Regions from separate parts of the Shewanella seohaensis genome, predicted to be linked through region 1. Evidence: riboswitches for the same ligand, from Rfam matches in the RefSeq annotation. Region 1 holds a riboswitch; the other holds the start of a gene.

What was found. Region 1 has a riboswitch for lysine ahead of lysC (lysine-sensitive aspartokinase 3). Riboswitches for the same ligand answer to the same signal wherever they lie in the genome.
Region 2: it holds a riboswitch for lysine, as region 1 does, so the genes downstream of both, L2713_RS05540 (Na+/H+ antiporter NhaC family protein) here and lysC (lysine-sensitive aspartokinase 3) in region 1, are expected to answer to the same signal.

What each region holds. Positions count from the first base shown of each region.
Region 1 covers NZ_JAKILE010000001.1:486,810-490,230, forward strand. Annotated here, with positions in the region: gene lysC (lysine-sensitive aspartokinase 3) at 1-1,345, opposite strand, end outside; lysine riboswitch at 1,489-1,663, opposite strand; gene L2713_RS02145 (DUF3293 domain-containing protein) at 1,906-2,340, opposite strand; gene arcA (two-component system response regulator ArcA) at 2,928-3,421, shown strand, end outside.
Region 2 covers NZ_JAKILE010000004.1:20,027-23,447, reverse strand. Annotated here, with positions in the region: gene L2713_RS05550 (electron transfer flavoprotein subunit beta/FixA family protein) at 1-249, shown strand, start outside; gene L2713_RS05545 (electron transfer flavoprotein subunit alpha/FixB family protein) at 250-1,176, shown strand; lysine riboswitch at 1,272-1,468, shown strand; gene L2713_RS05540 (Na+/H+ antiporter NhaC family protein) at 1,548-3,116, shown strand; gene L2713_RS05535 (M3 family metallopeptidase) at 3,231-3,421, opposite strand, start outside.

The DNA.
Region 1 (3,421 bases):
CGAACAGGTTTTCGTGCAGTGCTTTAACCACTTGCGCCGCTTCTGATTCGGCTACCAATACGCACAAGTTATGCGGACTGGCGCCTTGGCAGATCATGCGCACATTGTGGGGTTCAAGTACTTCAAACACCCGGCGGCAGATACCGGCTGTGGTGGCAATGCGATTACCGATAATCGCCACCAGTGCCAAACCATCTTCAACACGTACACGGCAATGCTGTGATAATTCCTGCAGCAACGCCTCGCTCAACAGCCCTTGGCCGCTTGAATCAGAGCCGGTTTTATCTAGGGTCAGAGAGACGTTAACTTCTGAAGTGGTGATCAAGTCCACACTTATCTTATGTCTTGCCAATGTGGCAAAGGTTTCAGCTAAGAAGCCCTGTGCATGCAACATTTGCAAGCTGTGTAAATTGAGTAGCGTTTGGTCGCGGCGCAGCGCAACCGCGCGAAACACGGGCGCATCTTCAACCTGATGACGGATCCAAGTGCCGCCCTTTTCAGGCTCCTTACTCGAGCCGACAAACACTTGAATTTGTTGGCGCACCGCAGGCAGGATCGTCGCAGGGTGCAGCACTTTAGCACCAAAAGTCGCCATTTCGGCGGCTTCGTTAAAACTGATTTCGGCAATAGGATGGGCGTTTGGCGCAAGGCGCGGATCGGTCGTGTAAATCCCGGCCACATCGGTCCAAATCTCAACCGCAGAGGCTTTTAAGGCTTCGGCTAACAATGCCGCAGAATAGTCGCTACCGCCACGGCCAAGCGTGGTGGTTTGTCCGGCCTCATCTGAACCAATAAAGCCTTGAGTCACAATCACTTGCTCAGATAACAACGGCAGTAAATGCTCAGACGAAAGAAGCGCAATTTGCTCAACCTGTGGCTCAGCACGGCCAAAATGACTGTCGGTGCGCAGCACTCGGCGCACATCGAAGGCACTCGAGTTGGCGCCTTTTTCGCGCAATACCGCCGCAAATAATGCCGACGAACACTGCTCTCCAAGGGACAATAACTCATCCATGGTGGCCTTGCTGCGTTGGGATGCTAGCGCTTCGCTCAATACCGCCATACGACTTAACAGTTTATCCAATGCCGCAGCTACATCGTTGGGGCGACCCAGTTTATCTAAGATAGCGTATTGAATTTGCGCGATTTGCTTTAAGCGCTGTAAACGACCATCGTCGTTCATCGACTCTTGGGTAAGTTCAACCAAGAGGTTAGTCACGCCACTGGAGGCGCTAACCACCACTAAACGGCAATCGGGATTGCCCAGTACGATATCGGCGCAGCGATTCATTGCACCGTAATCGGCGACTGAGGTACCACCAAATTTTGCGACAACAAGAGACATTATCGTACCTCCGCAGAAGCAGAAGACACGGCACAAACTAGGATAAGATCTTGATTAACTAACATGATTACGCTCCGAACCAACTTCGTTCGAAGAGCCTGGTGCTCAATGATACGCACCCCAATAGAAGGGAAACAGCAATCGTCACCAGAAGCTCTCCACCAATTACAGGTGACAATCGTTAGGATTCAGCCTAAGCGACCGACATAAACATGCAGCAACCACATCTATGCCTCGGCGTTAATCTCCCTCATCAATCATCGCTGGAGTTTGTGCTCCTCTGACTGACTACCTAGTTAACGCTCCTCTTCTGTTCCTTTCCGCCGGAAAGGGACGAAAAAAGTAGCAATAAACCCCTAATGAAGTCAATGCTAATTTCACATCGCATAAACAAATTCAATAAACGCTTTTAAAAACAATGAGCAATTTAGCGGTAAAGCCAAAGCAAAAATGGCGGCGAGGTATCATGCAGGCATTAACAGGATTAAAAAAATAACTGACCTAGCCTTGCCCTTTACAGGCAAAGCCGGATAAGAAAAATAGTAATAAACTCGCGCGGCTTAGGTCGCTAGATCCGGCAGTTCGTAAACCAAACGCACGTGATCATTAAACAGGCCTAAACACACTTCATCATGCCCGGTGATGGTGCAAGGCACTAAACTCACCTCGCCCTTTTCCACCATGTAGATGGCATATTGATTAAACTTTTTCCCCAACTGCAGCGCCATGCTTCTGTCGACAAACACCGCCCAGCTCTTTTCCATATGGGATAAATCTGGCGATGCGCCCACCATTGCACGATAGGGGCTGCCGATTAATTCAATATCACGGAGAAGTTGGCGGTCGAGTAAACGGTTTTGGCTGGGACTGAGGAGGGTTGAAGCGGGATTATGGGCGGTAATTACAGCAAAGGAAAAATCACAGGATAATGCTTGAGTAAGCAAAAACAACGGCTTCTGGTAATGCTGCCACAAATCTTGAGTCATGTTGTCCATTGGTAGTCTAGTCGAAAAATGAACCCGAGTTAGTGTAGCAGAGCGCCTCCAAAATCCAAAGAGGCGTGAACTAGGTCACAAGAATTAAAAATACATTAGTTATACTAATCAATGACTAAAGTAAATATCATGGTAAATCAGGGCCTCATCCAGAAATTTGTTAACATTTCATTTGTTAACAAATGCCTAAAACGAGTACAATGACGCCATTGGCTAGCTGAGCAGATAACATTAAGTTTGCTTAATCTTGACAAGGGTTTGTTAGATTCCTCTGTGAAATCACCCAAGGCTAGCCAGACATCTTTTAAAATGTGTTCTACATTTGAGTTATCATTTAAACATTTTAAAAAAAAACAATAGTTAAGGAACTATTTATAACTATTGCTTATCGAAGTTGATACTGGTTACGTTTTATCGTATTACACTTTAAACGTGCACTTTATATACATCCTGATGTGTCGCCGTAAAGATCTTTCCTTTGAAGCACAGAGCAGTTAGAGGAAGTATCAACATTTTATGAATATAAGGATCCGATGTAAGCGGTCCTTATGGTTAGAATAAAATTGGTTAAAATTTAGGTAATTAATATGCAAAATCCGCACATTCTGATCGTTGAAGATGAAGCCGTTACCCGTAACACGCTGAGAAGTATTTTCGAGGCAGAAGGGTATGTGGTAACTGAGGCCAATGATGGCGCAGAAATGCATAAGGCTATGCAGGAAAACAAAATTAACCTAGTGGTTATGGACATTAACCTACCAGGTAAAAACGGTCTGTTGTTGGCACGTGAATTACGTGAAATCAACAACATCGGTCTGATCTTCCTGACAGGCCGTGACAACGAAGTCGACAAAATCCTTGGACTTGAAATTGGCGCGGACGATTATATTACCAAGCCGTTCAACCCACGTGAATTGACGATTCGTGCTCGCAACCTTCTGACTCGTGTGAATAGCGCTGGTAACGAAGTCGAAGAAAAGAGCTCTGTCGAATACTACCGTTTCAACGATTGGAGCCTAGAGATCAATAGCCGTTCTCTGGTGAGCCCACAGGGTGAATCTTACAAGCTGCCACGTAGCGA
Region 2 (3,421 bases), on a different contig from region 1:
CTGCCATTACCAGCCGTGGTGACAGCCGATTTACGTTTGAACGAACCTCGTTACGCTTCATTACCTAACATCATGAAAGCTAAACGTAAGCCATTAGATGTGCTCACTGTTGCGGATTTAGGTGTGACGCTAAAAGCCCATCAAACTGTGGTGAAGGTGACGCCGCCTGCCGAACGTAAAGCAGGTATCATGGTTGCGTCGGTAGCTGAGCTGGTTGAAAAGTTAAAGAATGAAGCGAAGGTGATCTAAATGGCCATTTTAGTATTAGCAGAACACGATAATGCGGCACTGAAACTGGATACCGCAAAGGTTGTCACTGCCGCGCGTGCAATTGGTGATGATGTACATGTATTGGTGGTGGGCCACCAATGTGGCGCCGTGGCGCAAGCTGCGCAAGCCCTACAAGGTGTCGCTCAAGTATTGGTCGCCGATAACAGTGCCTATGAAGCGCATTTAGCCGAAAACGTGGCTAAATTGCTGGTGGACTTAGCACCAAACTACAGCCATATCCTCGCTGCAGCATCGAGCGCTGGCAAAGATACGCTACCACGTGTGGCCGCCTTGTTAGACGTTGCACAAATTTCGGAAGTGATTGGCGTAGTGAGCAGCGACACCTTTGTTCGCCCGATTTACGCGGGTAACGCTTTAGCGACAGTACAAAGCCATGACGCGATTAAAGTGATGACAGTCCGTGCCAGCGCCTTCGATGCGGCGGCGCAGGGCAACAGTGCTGCAGTTGCCACCTTAGATAAAGTGTTTGAAGCCAAAACTCAGTTTGTGTCTCAATCATTGACCGTTTCTGCGCGTCCAGAGTTAGGTAATGCGGGCATTATCGTTTCTGGTGGCCGTGGTATGGGCAGCGGTGAAAACTTCGGTATGTTAGAGCAATTGGCGGACAAACTCGGTGCTGCTGTTGGGGCATCTCGCGCCGCGGTTGACGCAGGCTTTGTGCCTAACGACCTGCAAGTCGGTCAAACCGGTAAGATTGTGGCACCAAACCTCTACATCGCCGTGGGGATTTCGGGTGCGATCCAGCATTTAGCTGGGATGAAAGACGCTAAGGTGATTGTGGCAATCAACAAAGATCCTGAAGCGCCAATCTTCCAAGTGGCCGATTATGGCCTCGAAGCCGACCTGTTCGACGCCGTTCCAGAGTTGATTTCAACTCTAGGTTGATTTTATCCGTGATCTAAGTCAAAGTAAGCGGCTTTGCGGTGGCAACTGCTTAGCCGCTTATGTTTTTATGTGCCTCACGCCCGTGCATGGGCGTTCTTAGAAGTAGAGGCGCACCAAATATCAGTAGTGATCAGTAGGGTGATTCCGTTGATCGTTCACGAAAGGATTTGGTGCCGAAGTGGTTTGATTTATCACGATCAACTGCTGGGGTTGTGCCGAATAGGTACAACACTGCCATAGTATTTTCTGATACGGATATTAGGAATAGTTACTATGGAGCGCTACTGATAGGACAGGTGATCTTGGGTATCTATTGCCTTTTCCCACCAGTTCAGTCGCCCTCCATTCGTATTTTGACGAAGAAATAATCAATGACTGTAGTAAGTTACGCCGATTCGGCACTTTCTCTGCTGCCGCCTGTGGTCGCAATTGTGTTGGCGATTTTCACTCGCCGCGTTCTCCTTTCCCTCGGTTTAGGTATTGTGATTGGGGTGTTATTACTCAATCAATTTTCACCTGTGGCCAGCGGTGAGTTTTTATTTAACAGTGTAAAAGGACTTTTTTGGTCAGAAGATGGCGTAAATTCTTGGAATTTATACATTCTCGGCTTTTTAATTGTATTAGGGATGATCACGGCATTAATTACCGTCAGTGGTAGTGCTAGGGCATTTGCTGATTGGGCGCGCCTGCATATTCGCAATAAACGCGATGCCAAATTACTGACCATGTTTTTAGGCTGTGTTGTCTTTATTGACGATTATTTCAATAGCTTAGTCGTGGGTTCTGTCGCAAGGCCCGTCACCGACCGTTATTATATTTCCCGCGCTAAGTTAGCCTATTTATTAGATTCAACGGCGGCGCCGGTTTGTGTTATTTCGCCGGTATCCAGTTGGGGCGCTTATATTATTGCGCTGATCGGCGGCATATTAACCGCCCACGGTTTTGCCGACTCTGGTCATTTGAGTGTGTTTATTCAAATGATCCCTATGAATTTCTACGCTATTTTCTCTTTATTATTATTACTTTGTGTTGCATTTATGGGCTTAGATATTGGCCCTATGCGTGAGCATGAATTAAATGCGCAGCGCGGTAATTTATATGATGAGAATAAAGGATTACCGCCCGGAGCGAATGCCGATTTACCCGAAGCCGAAACGGGTAAGATCCTTGGTTTATTCTTACCTATTACCGTGCTGGTATTTGCGACCCTGTATTTTATGATCGACAGCGGTGCCCAGGTATTAGCGAAAGAAGGTATTGAATTTAATATTATTTCAGCTTTTGAAAAAACCGATGTGAGTTCATCACTGTTCTTTGGTGCCCTGATTGGTTTAGCGGTTGCGCTGGTACTTAACCTAGTGCAAGGCGTTGAAAAGTCGATGGTCGTCAAAGGCGTGGTGCAGGGCGCTCGCTCTATGCTGCCTGCGATTTATATCCTGTTATTTGCATGGACCATTGCCGGCGTGATTGGCCAGCTTGAAACCGGTAAGTTTATGGCAAGCCTCGCCACAGGCAATATTCCTTTTGCCTTCTTACCTGCGTTGATGTTTGTGTTAGCGGGTCTAACGGCGTTTTCTACCGGCACCAGTTGGGGTACGTTCGGCATTATGCTACCGATTGCCGCCGATATGGCGATGGGCAGCCATACAGCCATGATGTTACCTATGCTGGCTTCGGTTTTGGCGGGCGCGGTATTTGGTGATCACTGCTCACCGATTTCGGATACCACGATTTTGTCGTCAACTGGCGCGAGCTGTCACCATATCGACCACGTTGTGACTCAGTTGCCTTACGCTGTGATTGTGGCGCTGATCAGTATGGTGGGTTATGTGGTGCTTGGCTTTACAGAATCGGTGAATGCGGGACTGCTGACCTGTGGTGTGTTGTTTGTCTTAAGCATTGTGTGGTTACGACTCAAATCCCAAAGCAACGCGAAATAAGCCTGACGTAAGCGAGCGCTTTATTCGTGAGTCTTCATTGTTAATTTCCCAAGCTCTCAAAACAAATCAGCCAGCATTATGCTGGCTGATTTTTTATCTATCACACATCCCAAATTACAGGGCGGTGTTGAGTCCACGGCGGTTCAATAACCCTTCGGTGGTAGGCTCTTGACCACGGAAGTTTTTGTAAGCTTCCATTGGTGCAATGCTGTTGCCCACTTCGCGAATCGTCTTGCGGTATTTCATGCCGATTTCACGGTTTAGGCCACCTTGAGTTTGCACATAAGCGTAGGCATCTGCCGCTA